Regions from separate parts of the Mesorhizobium sp. WSM1497 genome, predicted to be linked through region 3. Evidence: predicted binding sites of a transcription regulator. Region 3 holds the regulator's gene; each other region holds the start of a gene.
What was found. Region 3 encodes PhoB, which activates phosphate uptake and scavenging genes when phosphate is short. Its sites were predicted from a motif close to TGTCATNNANCTGTCAT; they were not measured.
Positions count from the first base shown of each region.

Region 1: the regulator PhoB is predicted to act here: its motif matches at 2,752-2,768, upstream of A9K65_RS25595 (RNA degradosome polyphosphate kinase).
Region 2: the regulator PhoB is predicted to act here: its motif matches at 3,217-3,233, upstream of A9K65_RS04210 (PhoX family phosphatase).
Region 4: the regulator PhoB is predicted to act here: its motif matches at 2,043-2,059, upstream of phnF (phosphonate metabolism transcriptional regulator PhnF).

Region 1 is NZ_CP021070.1:5,207,669-5,212,239, reverse strand. Features, by position in the region: gene A9K65_RS25615 (amino acid ABC transporter ATP-binding protein) at 1-328, shown strand, start outside; gene A9K65_RS25610 (TIGR02117 family protein) at 440-1,108, shown strand; gene A9K65_RS25605 (FAD-dependent monooxygenase) at 1,182-2,423, opposite strand; gene A9K65_RS25600 (zinc-finger domain-containing protein) at 2,443-2,688, opposite strand; gene A9K65_RS25595 (RNA degradosome polyphosphate kinase) at 2,900-4,571, shown strand, end outside.
Region 2 is NZ_CP021070.1:861,588-866,158, forward strand. Features, by position in the region: gene A9K65_RS04195 (sensor histidine kinase) at 1-1,276, shown strand, start outside; gene A9K65_RS04200 (response regulator transcription factor) at 1,273-1,932, shown strand; gene A9K65_RS04205 (hypothetical protein) at 2,240-2,737, opposite strand; gene A9K65_RS04210 (PhoX family phosphatase) at 3,300-4,571, shown strand, end outside.
Region 3 is NZ_CP021070.1:1,480,674-1,485,244, reverse strand. Features, by position in the region: gene xylF (D-xylose ABC transporter substrate-binding protein) at 1-107, opposite strand, end outside; gene A9K65_RS07285 (ROK family protein) at 377-1,624, shown strand; gene phoB (phosphate regulon transcriptional regulator PhoB) at 1,641-2,330, opposite strand; gene phoU (phosphate signaling complex protein PhoU) at 2,347-3,054, opposite strand; gene pstB (phosphate ABC transporter ATP-binding protein PstB) at 3,081-3,899, opposite strand; gene pstA (phosphate ABC transporter permease PstA) at 3,917-4,571, opposite strand, start outside.
Region 4 is NZ_CP021070.1:1,797,262-1,801,832, forward strand. Features, by position in the region: gene A9K65_RS08800 (carbon-phosphorus lyase complex subunit PhnI) at 1-890, opposite strand, end outside; gene phnH (phosphonate C-P lyase system protein PhnH) at 892-1,503, opposite strand; gene phnG (phosphonate C-P lyase system protein PhnG) at 1,503-1,964, opposite strand; gene phnF (phosphonate metabolism transcriptional regulator PhnF) at 2,097-2,846, shown strand; gene A9K65_RS08820 (zinc-binding alcohol dehydrogenase family protein) at 3,038-4,057, opposite strand; gene A9K65_RS08825 (ABC transporter permease) at 4,124-4,571, opposite strand, start outside.

The DNA of each region.
Region 1 (4,571 bases), 2.9 Mb from region 3:
TCCCGGCCAGCTTTCCGGCGGCCAGCAGCAGCGTGTGGCGATTGCCCGCTCGCTGTGCATGAACCCGCGCATCATGCTGTTCGACGAGCCGACCTCGGCGCTCGATCCGGAGATGATCAAGGAAGTGCTGGAGACCATGGTTGGCCTTGCCGAAGAAGGCATGACCATGCTGTGCGTCACCCACGAGATGGGTTTTGCCCGCAAGGTCGCCAACCGGGTGATCTTCATGGACCAGGGCCAGATCGTCGAGCAGAACACGCCGGCCGAGTTCTTCGACCACCCGCGCCATGAGCGCACGAAGCTGTTCCTGTCGCAGATCCTGCACTAGGCTTTCGATGTTTGCGAGGAGCCCGGCTGAAACACTGCCGGGCTCTTTTGCGTATGGGATAACAGGCGACCGTTCCTGTCGCGCTGGAGCGCTTTTGCAGAGCCGCTTTTCATGAAGAGACTGGGACGTTTTCTAGGCCTTCTGTTGATTGTCGTCGCTCTCGCCGTGACGACGGGCACCCTCGTGCCGCGGCCGCTGTGGCCGGCGGCCGCCGCCATGCCCGCCGCGATGCGCCACATCCTAGTGCTGAACAATCCGATCCACACCGATATCGCCATCCCGGTCGACGATGCCGTGCGCCGGCGTTTCCACTTCCTGGTCGACGCCGGCATACCGGCCGACAGGCCGGAGGTCCGCTACATCGTCTTCGGCTGGGGCGGTCGCGCCTTCTACCTGGAGACGCCGACATGGTCCGAGCTGAAGGCGGTACCGGTGATGAAGGCACTGACCCTCGACGCGTCGGTCATGCATGTCGATGTCGCCGGTGACATCCTCGAACCGCGTCCTGACATCGCGGGGTTCGACATCACAGAGGACCGGTTCGCGGCGTTGCTCGATTTCATCGATGCGAGTTTCCAGCGCGGACCGGAAGGCCCGATCCTCGTTCCGGACGCGGCCTATTCCAGGTTCGACGGCTTCTACGAAGCCAACGGCCATTTCAACGCACTGATCGGCTGCAACACCTGGACGGCGGCCGCCTTGCGCACCGCAGGCCTGCGCACCGGCTGGTGGAACCCGCTGCCTGTATCGCTCGGGCTATCGATGCGGCTGTATAATTAGGGTGGGCATTCCGCGAATTGGCGAGCGTCGCGTTCCTTCACACCCCCTTTGTCCCGCCAACCTTTCGCAGGTTTCAGCTTTCGTCAGCCTCCGGTGCCCGCCAGCCATAGAGCCACTCCAAATCCGCCGCGAGTTTTTCCGACGAGCGCATTTTCAGGAACACGTTGCGCGCAATCGCCACCGGCCCTGCGGCATGCCACGCCAGCCGGTTGACAGCGCCGCGTCGGGCGACCTGCGCGACACGCGGCCGCCGTGACTGTTCCCAAACCGCAAGCGCGGCCAGCGGGTTCGCGGGGGAGGCGTAGACGGCGTCGGCAAGCGTCGCTGCATCCTCGATCGCCATGGCCGCACCTTGCGCCGCGAATGGGGTCATCGCATGCGCGGCGTCGCCGATCAGCGCCATGCCGTTCGGTGTTGCCCAGGCATGTTGCGAATCGACAGTGTGGATCGGCCACGCGGTCCACGGGCCGGCCTGCTCGACCAGACGGGCAAGTTCTGCCGCGGTGCCGGCAAGAGCTCGGGTCAGGATCCCGGCGTCGGCGTTGCCGGACCAGCCTTCGGCAATGCGGTCGCCTCTGGTGAAGGCCGCGAGATTGAAGGCCGCACCCTTGCTGACGGGATAGGCCACCATATGGAAGCCGGGATGCAGGAAGGTGGTGACGCAGTCCCTGGCGCCGATGGCGGCAAAGCTCTGCCCCGCGGCGCTGTCAGCCGCGACGGTCGCGCGCCAGGCCAGTTCGCCGGAGAAACGGTTTCTTGGCGAAGCCGACCCCTTGGCCGAGTCGACAAGTGCGCGCACCGACGACCAGACGCCATCGGCCCCGACCAGCAGGAAGCCCTCCGCCTCGATGGTCTTGCCGTCGATCTCGGCCGTCGCCGTGATGCCATGCGGGCCGGAGGCAACGTCGCCGATGCGCGCGCCGGTGGTGAGATGGATATCCGGCACCTCGGCAACGCGCGCGGTCAATGCGCTCTGCAGATCGGCCCTGTGCGCGACGAGATAGGGTGCTTGCCAGCGGGTTTCGGCGGCTTGCCCCAGCGGCACGCGCGCCAGTTCGCGCAAGGTCGCGGCCTTCTTCAACACCACGGCTTGCGGCCGCACCGCTGCCGGCAGCAGCCGGTCGAGCACGCCAAGCTGGCGAAGGATGCGCGTCGCGTTTGGAGAGAGCTGGATGCCGGCGCCGGCAGCTTCCAGGCGCTGCGCCTGTTCGAACACCCGAACCGCGTAGCCGCGCGAGGCGAATGCAAGGGCTGCGGTCAATCCGGCGACACCGGCCCCGGCGACGACAATTTGCCGGGAACGCGTGTCGTTCATCGGGCTGGTCGCGAAAGTCTCAGGCGGCCTGTTCGATGTAGATGCATCCGGCCGGCAGCGTTTCCGTCGCCTTCAGCTTCGGCGAATAGTGGTAGAGCGTCGAGCAATAGGGACAGACTTTTTCATTGTCGTCGCCCATGTCCAGAAACACATGCGGGTGGTCGAAAGGCGGATTGGCGCCCGTGCACATGAATTCCTTCACGCCGATGTCGATTGCCGGATAGCCCGCATCGTTCTGAAAATGGGGAATGGAACCGCCTGCCATCGTCGTCTCCTTAACGCAGTCTCGTCTGCATCTGGATCATATCAGGCCTCTTTGCAAGTTCGATGAAATCAAACTGTCGCAAAAGCCTGTCAGAGGATAAGTTAAGCCGGTTAACCCATGACCCGAAAACCGATTTCGGTTTTCGGGAGGGACCATGGGTCGCTAGAGTGACTGGCTAGCCGGCTTGAGCGGGTGTGGAAGAGCGGGAATCATGAACGAACTGAAGCCGGTGCAGAACGAATTCGTGGATGTCGAGGTGGCTCGCCCGGAAGGCGGCAACCCTGACCGGTTTGTCAACCGCGAGTTTTCCTGGCTGCAGTTCAACCGGCGCGTTCTCGAGGAATCGCTGAACCTCAATCACCCGCTGCTGGAGCGCGTCCGCTTCCTGTCGATCTCGGCCGCCAATCTCGACGAGTTCTTCATGGTCCGTGTTGCCGGTCTTGCCGGCCAGGTGCGCGAGGGCATCACGCTGAAGAGCCCGGACGGCCGCACCCCCGAACAGCAGCTCGAACAGCTGCTGCGTGAGGTCGAGCGGCTGCAGGAAGACCAGCAGAAGAGCCTTTCGGCGCTCACCGTGCTGCTCAACAAGGAAGGCATCGAGAGCATCACCCGCGATGCGCTGACCAAGGACGAGAAAATCTGGCTGGAAGACCATTTCCAGGAACAGGTTTTCCCGGTGCTGACCCCGCTGTCGATCGACCCGGCGCATCCGTTCCCGTTCATCCCCAATCTCGGCTTCTCGATGGCGCTGCAATTGCGCCATCGCAAGAATGGCGAGGAGATGAGCGCGCTGCTGCGCCTGCCGGTGGCGCTGAAGCGCTTCATCCGTCTGCCGGACCGCAAGCATCATGTCCGCTTCATCCCGCTGGAAGAGGCTGTCGGCCTCTATATCGGCAAGCTCTTCCCCGGCTACGAGGTCAAGGGCTCCGGCACGTTCCGCATCATCCGTGACAGCGATATCGAGGTCGAGGAGGAGTCCGAGGACCTCGTGCGCCTGTTCGAAACGGCGCTGAAGCGGCGTCGGCGCGGATCGGTGATCCGCATCGAATTCGACAGGCTGATGCCTGGCGAATTGCGCGATTTCGTCGCCGGCGAGCTTGGCGTGTCGTCGAGCCGCATCAGCGTCTTGACCGGTCCATTGGCGCTCAGCCAGATTTCCGAGATCGTCGCCGTTCCCCGCGACGACCTGAAATTCACGCCCTACAATCCGCGTTTTCCCGAGCGCATCCGCGAGCATGGCGGCGATTGTTTCGCCGCCATCCGCGAGAAGGACATCGTCGTCCATCACCCCTACGAATCCTTCGATGTGGTGGTGCAGTTCCTGCGCCAGGCAATGGCCGATCCGGAAGTGGTGGCGATCAAGCAGACGCTTTACCGCACCTCCAACGACAGTCCGATCGTGCGCGCGCTGGTCGACGCGGCCGAGGCCGGCAAGTCGGTCACCGCACTGGTCGAGCTCAAGGCGCGTTTCGACGAGGAAGCCAACATCCGCTGGGCGCGCGACCTGGAGCGGGCCGGCGTGCAGGTGGTGTTCGGCTTTCTCGAACTGAAGACGCATGCGAAAATGTCGCTGGTGGTGCGGCGCGAGGACGGCAAGCTGCGCAATTACGTGCATCTTGGCACCGGCAACTACCACCCGGTCACCGCGCGCATCTACACCGATCTGTCCTTCTTCACCACAGATCCGACGATTGCGCGCGATGTCGCCCAGCTGTTCAATTTCATCACCGGCTATGCCGAGCCGACGGACGAAATGCGGTTGGCGATCTCGCCGTTCACGTTGAGAAGCCGCATCCTGAAGCACATTGCCGACGAGATTGCCTACGCGGTGCAAGGCAAACCGGCGCGCATCTGGATGAAGATGAACGCCCTCGTCGATCCGA
Region 2 (4,571 bases), 620 kb from region 3:
GACGGCGCAGATCAGAGAGGGCGTCATCCGCAATTCGGCCGCCACGACGGCGCTCTATGTCGACAGCGTGATTGCGCCGCTGCTACCCGACTTGCGCAAGGAGCAGGAGCTCAGCGATTCCGTCAAGCAGGCGCTGGACGAGACGCTTGGCCAGGGCGCGCTCGGCAAGCGCCTCGAATCGTTCATGCTCTGGCGCCGCGACGGGACGGTCCTCTATGCCAAGGAGACGGCCCTGATCGGCCGCCGCTTCGCTCCGAGCGACAATCTGCGTTCCGCTTTCCAAGGCAATGTCGTCGCTGAATTCAATACTTTCGATGAGGATGAGAGCGAGGAGAAGGCGACCGGCTTGCCATTGCTGGAGATCTACAATCCCGTGCGCGAGCCCTGGTCGGGCGAGGTGGTGGCGGTTACCGAGTTCTATGAGATCGCCGACGATTTCCAGGCCACCCTGGCTTCCGCTCTGTGGTCGAGCTGGCTGATCGTGGCCGGCGCGACCCTGGCGGCATTCCTGCTCCTGTCGGGCATCGTCCTGCGCGGCAGCCGCACCATCGACGACCAGCGTGGGGCGCTGCGCCGCCAGGTGTCGGAACTGCAGGGCCTGGTGGCGCAAAACAGTGCCTTGCGACTGCGCGTGCAACAGGCCTCGCGCCGCGCCACCGCGCTCAACGAAAGATATCTGCGCCGCATCGGCGCCGACCTTCATGACGGCCCGGCCCAACTCGTGGCCCTGGCGGCGCTGCGCATGGACAGCCCGATATTTTCCAGCGATGGCCATTCGGGCGCAAGCCGCTCGACCGAGGTCACGATGATTCGCAAGACGCTGGAGGATGCGATGCGCGAAATACGCGGCATCTGCACCGGCCTTGTCCTGCCGCAGATCGAGACGGCTGCCGCAACCGACATTCTGCGGCTGGCCGTCAAGGAACACGAACAGAGGACGGGAACGTCGGTGACGCTGACGCTGGCCGGACAGTTGCCTGAACCCGGCGCCTCCGAGAAGATCAGCATCTATCGTTTCGTCCAGGAAGGGCTGAACAATGCCTATCACCACGGGCTAGGCAAGGATCAGGCGGTGAGTGCCGGGATGAAAGGTGGCAGGCTTTTTGTCGAAGTGTCGGACCGCGGGCCGGGTTTCGATCCGACGGCACGGGTCGAAGGCCTCGGGCTCGCCGGCCTCAGGGAACGGGTCGAAAGTATTGGCGGACAGTTCGAAACCTTGACCGGGCCGCAAGGTACGCGTTTGGTGATCCGTCTGTCGGTCGAGGAGCAAGCATGACTGGGACCATTCGCATCGCCATTGTCGACGATCATCCCCTCTTTCGCGAAGGTGTGACGCGCAGCCTGTCGGAGATCGGAGGCTTCGAGATGGTTGGCGAGGGCGCCACGGCGCAGGATGCCGAACGCCTCGCCGCGACGATGCGGCCCGACATCTTGCTGCTCGACATCTCGATGCCGGGCGGCGGGCTGAGCGCGGTCGCAAGCATCCTCGCCAACCATCCCGCCCAGAAGATCGTCATGCTGACCGTTTCGGAGGCCAATGCCGATGTAACCAAGGCGCTGAACGCAGGGGTGAATGGCTATGTCCTCAAAGGCGTCGGGTCACGCGGCCTCGCCGACATCCTGCGCAATGTCGCAGCCGGCGAAAGCTATCTCTCGCCGACACTATCGGCCCGGCTGCTTTCGGATCTCCAGTCCCAGCAGCCGACCGACGGCTTGGCGGAACGGCTGCGGCAGCTCACCGATCGGCAAACGGAAATCCTGCGGCTGGTGGCGGAGGGGCTGAGCAACAAGGAAGTCGCCTTGCGGCTTGAGTTGCAGGAGAAGACCGTCAAACATCACATGACCGGAGTGCTGTCGAAGCTCAATGTGCGAAATCGCACCGAAGCGGCCTTGATGATGCGTGAGTGGCGCGACCGCGACAGGCCCTCCTAAAGCATTTCACCGTTTCACGGAAACGGCGAGCTGCTCTAACTCTTTGTTTTGACGCAATTCCCAAGGGAAAAGCGCTACGCGCATTTCCCGGGAAAACCGCTTCACACTTTTTCTAGAATTGCTCTGGGCAGGTCCGAAGAAATGCGCAGCGGTTTCCCGTCCCGGATTGCGCAAAAGCGCGTCGCGCCTCGGGACCGCAGCCATTGCGGTGCCGAAAACCGGGACGACGCCGGCCGGAAACGAGGTCACCTCCGCCGGGGGGCGGCGGAGGTGACGTGCAAAGCTGACCGTTGCCTGTTGGCCAGCTTCACAAGGCCTTGAGACGATTGGCATCGGCCGGCGTGGCCTGGCGGTCGATGATCGTGCGACCGAGAGCGTCTTTCATGCTGAAACGACCGTTCTCGAGCTTTTCCGTTATGCCGTCGGGATGCCTGACTGTGATCTTGTTGCCGGTCACGTCGACCTTGTCACCGGTCTTTGCATTGACATGGCTCCCGCTCTTACCCTGACTGGATCCTGATTTGCCGTTGTTGCCACTGTTGCCGCTGTTGCCGTTATTCCCATTGCCGTTGCCGCTGTTCCCGCTATTGCTTCCGCCGGAATTGCCGCCGTTGCCGCCCCCACTGTTGCCTCCGCCCCCACCGCCACCGTTGCCGCCGCCACCCTTGCCGGCGTATGCGCTGGCGGTGTGGATGCCGGAAACGGAGCCGTCCAGGACAATTTGATAGGGCGCAATCGTCAACACCAGCGCCGCTGCCGATTTGAGCGCCAGCCGGCAACAACGGGTCGTGACCGATCTGTGCATTCTGATCTCCGACGACTGAGCCCGGCGCGCCCCACCCCAACGTTGCAGTGCAACCAACATTGCCGAAAGACGCGGCGCCCGGAAGCGACCTCCGACCGTTGCGGTTGTCAACCAGGACCATTGCAAGCGCAAGGTTGGACTAAAGTCCCAAGTATATGCTACATTAGCTTCGCATGAACGGCGCCGTGACCGCCATCGCTAAACGGGAGACTGGCTTTCCCGATGCCTGACGACGGCAGACGCCGAACATCAAGTCACCTCCGCCGGGGGCGGCGGAGGTGACTTGTCGAGGGTGCAGTTGCCCGTTGATCTGTTTTTTGCAAACGACTGATGTCGTCCGCCGTCGCAGGATGCGCGGCCAAGATGCCGCCTAAGGTCTCCTTTCATCTCGAACCGGCGATTCTGGAGCAGTTCACGGTCTGCGGGAATGCTTAGCCAGCGCTGCGCGCAATGCCTGTCGCGTCTGAAAGGTCTCCCGATGTCACGAAAATGTGATCCGGCGATTATAAGGGGGTCAAACAGGTACCCACGCTCCAGCCAATCCAACAGCCAGAGGCAAGCCATGACTGACCTTCGCTCCCCCGACACTCGATTCCGCACCAGCCTGCTCGAGGAAAACGACGGCCCGGCCATCAACGCTTCCGACAACCGCACCATGGGCGAGATCATCGCCGCGCGGTTCTCGCGCCGCGGCTTCCTCAAGGGTTCGCTGGCTGTCTCGGCCATCGCCGCCACCGTCAGCCCGCTGGCGCTGATCAGCGCCGACGAGGCCCGGGCCGCTGAAGGCTCGGCCTTCACGTTCGACGAACTCGAGGCCGGCATCGACGACAAGCACCATGTCGCGCCGGGTTACGACGCCGATGTCTTGCTGCGCTGGGGCGATCCGCTGTTTGCCGATTCGCCCGACTTCGACCCGACGAAACAGTCGGCCGAGGCCCAGGCGAAACAGTTCGGCTACAACAACGATTATGTCGGCTACATCCCGGTCGACGGCTCGGCCGAACATGGCCTGCTGGTGGTCAACCACGAATACACCAATCCGCATCTGATGTTCCCGGGCATCGTGAAGATCGTCGAGAAGGACGGCAAGAAGTCGGCCGAAGTCGCACCCCTCTCGAAGGAGCAGGTCGATGTCGAGATGGCAGCTCACGGCGGCACCATCGTCGAGATCCGCAAGACATCAGGCAAATGGCAGGTGGTGCGCGACGGCAAGCTCAATCGCCGCATCACCTCCAACACCGAAATGGCGCTGTCCGGTCCGGTTGCCGGCCATGACCGCGTCAAGACCAATGCCGATCCGTCCGGCACCAAGGTGTTCGGCACGTTCAACAATTGCGCCGGCGGCGTCACGCCCTGGGGCACCTATGTGATGGCCGAGGAGAACATCCATGGCTATTTCTCCGGCGAGTTGCCGGAAGGCCACAAGGAAGCCGCGAACTACAAGCGTCTCGGCATTCCCGAAGGCGCCTATGAATGGGCGGCGCATTACGAGCGTTTCGACCTCGCCAAGGAGCCCAATGAGGCCAACCGCTTCGGCTGGATCGTCGAGGTCGATGTCAACGACCCGACCTCGACGCCGAGGAAGCGCACCGCCATGGGCCGCTTCAAGCATGAGGGCGCCGAATCGATTGTCGCCAGGGACGGCCGCGTCGTCTTCTATCTCGGTGACGACGAGCGCTTCGACTATGTCTACAAGTTCGTGACCAAGGCCGCGTTCGATCCGAACGATCATGCCGCCAACAGGGACCTGCTCGATGATGGCACGCTGCATGTCGCCAGGTTCGCCGAAGATGGCACGGTCGAATGGCTGCCGATCGTCTTCGGCCAGGGACCG
Region 3 (4,571 bases):
AAGTTGGACCACGAAACGCCGACGACTTTGTCCTTCGCCTGCGCGACAGACGCGAGCGTCAGCGACATGGCGGCACCCGCCAGGATGGCGGCTGTGAATCTTTTCATATTATCCTCCCTGCGCCGCGTATGGCGCGACCAAACTGGCCCGAGGGCCGGCACAGAGGCCCTATTTTTTCGAGCCTCGAAAAAATACTGGGCCAACGCCCGAACGCTGTCAACATCGATTCTGATGGATTTTGATGTCGTTTCGAATTTTTTTCGGGCCTCGGAATAAATAAATGACACGGCGCGCGGCTTCTGCCAGTATTTGACCGCGTCACCGACAGCGTTCCAGGGCAGGAAGAACCGCGGCGACCGGGAGGATATGAAAGAGCATGTCGGTCGGAATCCGCCACGACGATTTGCGCCGCCGCAACCGCGCGATGGTGATCGCGGCGGTGCGCCGCGCCGGACAGCCGTCGCGCACCGAGATCGCCGCAACCACAAGCCTCAGCCATTCGACGATCTCGGCGATCTCATCCGACCTGATCGTCGCAGGCATCCTGACCGAAAGCAAGCCGAGCGAGGCCGGCTCGCTCAAACGCGGCCGTCCGCAGGTCGGCCTCAGCCTCAATCCAGAAGCGGCCGCGGTAATGACCGTGGTGCTGTCGCTGAACTTCCTCTCGGTCGCCGTCATCGACTATGCCGGCCAGGTAATATCCGAGGAACAGCGTCGGCTCGACACGCTGACGATGTCGCGCGACTCGCTGATCGGTGAGTGCACGGCAATCGTGCGGCGCCGCCTGGAGGATCCCGACCTGGACGTGCGCAGCGTCGCTCGTATCGCGCTGGCCGTCCAGGGCATCACCGACACCCGTGCCCGCGCCATGCTGTGGTCGCCGATCACGCCGCACACCGACATCGCCTTCGCCGACATATTCGAAGAGGAGTTCGGCATCCCCGCCATTATGGAGAACGACTGCAACATGATGGCGGTGGCGCTGCGCTGGCGCGACCCCGATCGTTACCGCGACGATTTCATCGCCATCCTCCTGTCGCACGGCATCGGCATGGGGCTGGTGCTGAAGGGCGAATTGTTCACCGGCACCCATTCCTCGGGCGGCGAATTCGGCCACATGATCCATCGGCCGAACGGCGCGCTGTGTCGCTGCGGACGGCGCGGCTGCGTCGAAGCCTATGCCGGCAATTATGCCATCTGGCGCAACGCGCGGCAGATGGGCGAGGATGCAGAGCCCGTCGCCGATGTCAGCGACGCCGACATACGCGCCCTGGCTGCTGCCGCCCGCGAAAGGGACGGGCCCGAACGGGAAGCCTATCGCAAGGCCGGCGAAGCGCTCGGCTACGGCCTCGGCAGCCTGTTTGCGCTGATCGATCCGGCGCCGGTCGCCATGGTCGGCGTCAGCGCCGCCGCCTTCGACCTGATCGAGCCGGCATTGCGGCAAGCGATTGCCCAGACCGCCGGCGGCCAGCATTCCAAGTCGATTTCCTTCGACACCGAGCCGAACGAACTGCCGCTGATCCGCGAAGGCTGCGCCATGCGGGCGCTGATCTTCGTCGATCAGGAGATTTTTGCGCCGGGCGTGCAGGCGAGATCCGGTCTCGGCGGCAAGAACGTGGCGTGAGTTCAAACGAGGGAGTTCAGTCCTCGCGAATGGCGTAACCCGCCCCACGGATGGTGCGGATGACATCGGGCATACGGCCGTTGTTGACCGCCTTGCGCAGCCGGCCGACATGCACATCGACCGTGCGTTCGTCGATGTAGATCGTCTCGCCCCAGACATTGTCGAGCAGTTGGCTGCGCGAGAACACGCGGCCTGGATGGCGCATCATGAATTCAAGCAGGCGGAATTCCGTCGGCCCGAGCCGGATCTCGCTCTTCTTGCGATAGACACGGTGCGATTCGCGATCGAGCACGATATCGCCGACCTTGAGCACGCTGGACAGCACTTCCGGCTTGGCCCGGCGCAGCAGCGCCTTGACCCTGGCCATGAACTCCGGCGTCGAGAAAGGCTTGACCAGATAGTCGTCGGCACCGGTCGAGAGGCCGCGCACGCGGTCGCTTTCCTCGCCTCGCGCGGTCAGCATGATGATCGGCAGCCGCTCGGTCTCGGGACGCATCCTTAGCCGGCGGCAGAGTTCGATACCGGAAACCGCAGGCACCATCCAGTCGAGCACCAGAAGGTCTGGAACGTTCTCCTGCAGCCGGATTTCGGCCTCGTCGCCGCGCGTCACCACTTCGACCTGATAACCTTCGGATTCGAGATTGTAGCGGAGCAGCACGCCTAGCGGCTCCTCATCCTCCACCACCATGATGCGTGGCGCGATCATCGGCTGGTCACCCCTGTCATGCCGCTGGCGCGGACATTGCCGTCTCGTCCTGCTTCGGACGATTGGCTGGTAACTGCGTGCCGGTCAAAACATAATAGGCATTTTCGGCGATGTTGGTCACGTGGTCGCCGATCCGCTCGAGGTTCTTGGCGCAAAACAACAGGTGCGTGCACGCCGTGATGTTGCGCGGATCTTCCATCATGTAGGTCAGCAGTTCGCGGAACACCGATGTGTATTTGACGTCGATGCGTTCATCATTGTTTCTGAGCGTGGCAAGCGCTGCCGCGTCAGCGGCGGCATACTCGTCGACGACCCCCTGCACCTGGATCAGCACCAGCTGCGCCATTGCGTCGATCGAATGCGAAAGGTCGTGCGGCGTGACGCTCAGCCCGACAGTGCCGACGCGCTTGGCGATGTTCTTGGCAAGGTCCCCGATGCGCTCGAGGTCGCCGGCCATGCGGATCGAACCGACCACCGCACGCAGATCGTTGGCCATCGGCTGGCGCTTGGCGATCAGCGTGATGGCACGATCGTCCAGCTCGCGCTGGCGTGCATCCATGATGGCGTCATCGGAAACCACCCGCTGCGCCAGCGCATTGTCCGAATTGAGCAAAGCCCTGGTCGAGCCACCGACCATCGAGCGGGCGAGATCGCCCATGTCGCGGATCAGCTGGCTGATCTGCTCCAGATCCTCATCGAAAGATGCGACGGTATGTTCACCCATGATCTTCGTCCCTCATATGCCTGAGATCAGCCGAACCGGCCGGTGATGTAGTCCTGGGTGCGTTTGTCGTCGGGGGTGGTGAACATCTTGTCGGTGGCGCCCTCCTCGACCAGATAGCCAAGATGGAACATCGCGGTGCGCTGCGACACGCGCGCTGCCTGCTGCATCGAATGCGTGACGATGACGATCGTATAGTTCTGACGCAGTTCGTCGATCAGTTCCTCGACGCGAGCGGTGGCGATCGGGTCGAGCGCCGAACACGGTTCGTCCATCAGGATCACCTCGGGCGACACGGCGATGGCGCGTGCAATGCACAGGCGCTGCTGCTGGCCACCGGAAAGACCCGTGCCAGGTTCCTGCAAACGGTCCTTGACCTCGTTCCAGATCGCCGCCTTCTTCAGGCTGGACTCGACGATCTGATCCATGTCGGCCTTGCGCTTGGCCAATCCGTGGATGCGCGGCCCATAGGCGACGTTCTCGTAGATCGACTTTGGGAACGGATTGGGTTTCTGGAACACCATGCCGACGCGCGCCCTGAGTTCGACGACATCGATGTTCTTGTCGTAGATGTCCTCTTCGTCGAGCGTTATCTTGCCGGTTACCCGTGCTGAATCGATGGTGTCGTTCATGCGATTGAGGCAGCGCAGGAAGGTGGACTTGCCGCAGCCGGAGGGGCCGATCAGCGCCGTCACCTGGTTCAGGCGGACGTCGAGATCGACGTCGAACAGCGCCTGCTTCTCGCCGTAGAACACGCCGACCTTGTCGCCGCGCATTTTGATCACTTCGTTCGACTTCATCTTGTCGCCCACTGCGTTTTCAAGGGACTGTTCGGTCATGATGTTCATACCAAAATGCCTTTTTTCTACCAGCGCCGCTCGAACCGACGCCGAAGCACGATCGCGGTGATGTTCATGGCCATTAGGAAGACGAGCAGGATGATGATGGCGCCGGACATGCGCTCGACGAAGGCGCGTTCGGCCTCGTTCGCCCACATATAGATCTGCACCGGCAGCGCGGTGGCCGGATCGAAAGGCGTCGTCGGTGGATCGGCGACGAAGGCGACCATGCCGATCAACAGCAGAGGCGCGGTTTCGCCGAGCGCGCGCGCAAGACCGATGATGGTGCCGGTGAGGATGCCGGGCGCGGCAAGCGGCAGGATGTGCTGGAACACCATCTGCATCTTGGAGGCGCCAAGACCGAGAGCTGCCGAGCGGATCGACGGCGGCACCGCAGCAAGCGCGGCGCGCGTCGCGATGATGATCGTCGGCAGCGTCATCAGCGTCAGCACCAGGCCGCCAACGAAAGCGGCGGAGCGCGGCATGCCCAGGAAATTGATAAACACCGCGAGGCCGAGCAAGCCGAAGACGATTGACGGCACTGCGGCCAGATTGTTGATGTTGACCTCGATAAGGTCGGTGAAACGGTTCTTCTTGGCGAATTCCTCCAGATAGATGGAGGCGGCGACGCCGATCGGCAGCGCGAGCAGCAGCACGATCACCATCATATAAAACGAGCCG
Region 4 (4,571 bases), 320 kb from region 3:
CGCAGCGCCCGGTCGCAGAGTGCCACGGCCATCGCCTTGCGTTCGCTCTGGCCGAAGACCAGGCCGTAGCCGCGGGTGAATTGCGGCGGCGCCTTGGCCGAGCCTTTGAACTGGTTGACCATCTGGCATTCGGTGACGCGGACAGTGCCGAGCGGCACCGCGAAGGGCAGTTCGGGCACGTCGAGCTCCAGCTCGACTTCGCCGATGCGGATCTCGCCGACGAAGGGGTGGTTGCGGGCATAGCCGCGCTGGGTGGAATAGCCGAGCGCCAGCAGGAATCCTTCATCGCCGCGTGACAGCGCCTGCAGGCGGATGTCGCGCGCCATCGGGAATTCGAGCGGCTCGCGGGTGATGTCGCCGGGGACATGGTCCTGCGGCATGTCGCCATCCGGTTCGATCAAGCCTTCGCGGGCGAGGATCGCCGAGACGCGTGGCATGGCTTGCGCTTCCGTCTCGCGCAGCAAGGGCTCGGCGACATCGGCGCCGGCGGCAAGCTCGGGATCGAGCAGCCGGTGGGTGTAGTCGAAGGTAGGTCCGAGCAACTGCCCGCCGGGCAGATCCTTGTAGGTCGCCGAGACGCGCCGCTCGACCAGCATGTTGGCGGTGTCGATCGGCCTGGAGTAGCCGAAGCGCGGCAGCGTGGTGCGATAGGCGCGCACCAGGAAGATCGCCTCGATCATGTCGCCGCGCGCCTGGACGATGGCGAGCGCGGCCAGTTCACGATCATAGAGCGAGCCTTCGCTCATCACCCGGTCGACGCCGAGCGCCAGCTGCTCGACGATCTGGTCGAGGCGCAGGGCGGGCACCGAACGGTCGCCACGCCGGCGGTCGGCCAGCAGGCTGTGGGCGTTGGCGATTGCCGCTTCGCCGCCTTTTACCGCGACATACATCTTACGCCTCCATCGTCTTGATGCGCGTCGTGCGCGGCAGGCAGGCAATGCCGCCTGATGTGGCGAGGATGATGTCGACGCCGCGCGGAAAGCGCTTGATATTCTGCTTCCACTGCTCGACGAAATGGCGTGGCATCTGCGCCGGCGCGATCGTGGCGCTGGTTTCGATGCCGGGACCTTCGAGCAATAGCGGCGTGCCGGAGACCAGATCGCTGACCTGCAGGATCAGCGTGGTCGAGCGGTCGGGATAATCCTGCGTGCCCTGCGAAAAGCCATCGAGCGCCATCATCTCGGCAGGTGCTGCGATCAAGGCGAAATGCGCATCGGCCGGTGTGTTGGCCAATGGCTCGCCGGTATGGAAACCAAGCCAGGATTTGATTGCGGTGGAAGCCTGCAGAGCCGGGTCGAGCCAGAGCGGCGTGTCGTTGTCGCACAGCGCCAGTGCGATGGCACCGGCGGTAGCCGAGAGCGGCACCGGCGGGCGGGCGAAGGCCGGCAGCGGCTGCACGCTGCCCGGCCGCGCCATTGCGTCCATGACGGCGCGGAACACCGTCTGGGCATTGAACACCGGATCGGCGAAACCGCCTTCGATCGATTGCGCTGCAATGTCCATCAGTCTTCTCCGCGAACCATGGTGAAGAAATCGACCTTCGTTGCCGCCGTCTCGGCGCGGCGTTTTTCGTGCGCCATGGTCAGAGCCGACCGCAGAGGCGCTATCAGTCCGGTCTCGACCTCATTGCGGCGGGCAGGGTCCTGCCATAGGGCGTCGGCGATAGCCGCCAGCTTCGCCTTCTGCTTGTCGCGGCCAAGCGCATAGCAATGGCCGACCTGTCCGGTGGGTAGCCTGACCGTGGCGCGGGTGACGGTCGCCTCGCCGACATTGAAGGGCGCGCCACCGCCGCCGATGCGGCCGCGCAGGGTGACCAGTCCGGTTTCGGGGCCGCGCAGCAGCTCGGCGTCCGAAGGCAGTCCGGCCTCATTCCAGAGCCGGACGATGTCATCGCCGCTGGATTGCGCAAGGGTTGCCATGGCGGCCTTGCGCTCGGCCTGGTCGCGGGCTTCCTGTCCTCGCATCAGAAGCATTCCTCCTTGGCAATTTGTCTATTGATATAGACAACTATACAAATTATACCTATTATCTAACGGGTGTCCATGACGGGTGGATGACAGCGATAGAAGACCGGGCGCTGGAAGGTTGGGGCAATGATGGTCGGGCGGCTAGCAGCGGACAGCATCGAGCGGCGCAGTGGCGTTTCGCTGTGGCGGCAGATTGCCGACAAGATGCTGCATGCGATCGCCATCGGCGATTTCACGGAGAATGCAGCGCTGCCGCCGGAGGTGGCGCTGGCAGAGCGCTATGGCGTCAACCGCCACACGGTGCGCAGCGCCATATCAGCCCTCGTAAGGGAAGGCGTGCTGCGGGCCGAGCAGGGGCGCGGCACCTTCGTGCTGTCGCGCAAGCGGCTGTCCTATCCGATCGGGGCGCGCACACGGTTTTCGACAGGGCTGCAAGCGCAGACGACGGAACGGCACATCGCCTTGCTCGCCTCGTCGGTCGAGCCGGCCAGCCAGCGCGTCGCCGAGGGACTGGGTCTTGCCAAGGGAGCCGATGTGATCCGCCTGGAAACGCGCGGCGAAGCCGATGGACGGCCGGTGTCGCGCGCTGCTGGCTGGTTCGAAGCCCGGCGCTTTGCCGGCATCGATGCCGCGATGGCGCAAACAGGGTCGATCACCGCCTCGCTGGCGCGCTTCGGCATCGACGACTATCTCAGGCAATCGACCGTGCTGTCGGCGCGCCATGCCGATGCGGCGGACCTGGCCGACCTCGACCTGCAGCCGGGCGCCATCGTACTGGTCACGGTCGCCGTCAACGTCACGCCGGACGGCCAACCGATCCAGTTTTCCGAGTCGCGCTTCCCGGCCGAACGGGTGGAGCTGAAGCTGTCGGCGCTGTAGGGAGTGACGGGCTTATACGAGACCGTGATTTATCTGACTCACGCTGATATCAGACCAGCTCGGTCGCGCTCACTTGCGTCTTGGCGATTGAGGACCGCCTTCCCCCACTCCGTCTCGGCTTCGCCGAGACGGAGTGGGGGTCGACCTGGCTCGGGCGTCGTCAATTCGGGCCGGGTTCGCCGCCTGCCATGTTATAACCCCACCTCGATCACAGCCTTGATCAGGCCGGATTTCTCATGCGCCCAACGAGCCAGATCGCGCGGCGTGGCGGCGAGTGTGGTGCGGTGTGTGACGAGCTTGGCCAGTGGTACGGCCCCGTTGCGGATCGAGGCGGCGACATGATCGAAGTCGGCGCGCAGCGCGTTGCGGCTGCCGATCAGCGTCATCTCTCGCTTGTGGAATTCCGGGTCGGAAAAGCTGATATCGTCCTTGACCACGGAGACCAGCACCAGCGTTCCGCCATGCGCGACATGGGCGAAGGCCGACTGCACCGACTGGGTGTTGCCGGTGGCGTCGAAGACGACATCGAAGCCTTCGCCTGATGTCGCTTCCCTGACCAGATCGGGCACCGCGCCGCGCGAGCCGTCTAGCGTCTGGAAACCAAGCTCGTTTGCAGCGAAGGCGAGCCTTTCACTGCTCATGTCGAGCAGCGTCACGTCGAGCCCGGCGATGCGGGCGAAGATGGCGGTGCCGAGCCCGATCGGGCCGGCGCCGATGACCAGCGTGCGGGCGCCGGGGTCGGCGCGGGCGCGCCACACGGCATGCGCGCCGATGGCCAGGAACTCGACGGCGGCGGCGTCGGCCAGCGACAGGCCGTTGGCCGGATAGAGATTTTGCGCCGGCACCAGGATGCGTTCGCACATGGCGCCGTCGCGATGCACGCCAAGCACCTCGATCCTGACACAGCAATTGGGCTTGCCGTGCCGGCAGGCGATGCACTTGCCGCAGGAAAGATAGGGGTTGACGACGACGGGCTCACCAATGGCCAGTTCGACGCCTTCGCCGGTCTCCATCACGGTACCCGAGACCTCATGACCCATGATGCGGGGATAGGCGAGGAACGGGTGCTTGCCCTCGAAAATGTGGTAGTCGGTGCCGCAGATGCCGACATGGCTGACCGCCACCAGCGCCCAGCCGGGAGGCGGTGCCTCGGGTGCGGGCCGGTCTTCAAGGACAAGATCGCCGGGCGAACGGCAGAGGACGGCTTTCATGCGCTAATCCAGTCATGAAATCGCTGGCCCGTTGGTGTGGCGGACCGGCGGTTGATTGCGGGGTCGCTACTTGCCGCGGCGGCGCAGGCCGTCGAAGTAGACGATGATGATGATCAGCGCGCCGGTGATGATGCGCTGCCAGAACGAGTTGACGTTGAGCAGGTTGGCGCCGTTGTTGATGGTGGCCAGGATGAAGGCGCCGAGCAGCGGCCCATGCACCGAGCCGACGGCGCCGAACAGCGAGGTGCCGCCGATGACCGACGACGCGATCGCCTGCAGTTCCCAGCCCTCGGCCTGCGTCGGGTTGCCGATGCCGATGCGGGCGGCCAGCAGCACCCCGACGAAGGCGGCGCACAGGCCCGACAGCGTGTAGGCCATGTAGATGGTGCGCTGGACATTGACGCCGGACAGGCGCGAGGCCTCGGCGTTGGAGCCGACCGAAAACAGGTATCTGCCCCAGCGGCTGTGGTGCAGGAAGATATAGGCCGGAATGCCGACCAGGATCACCATCCAG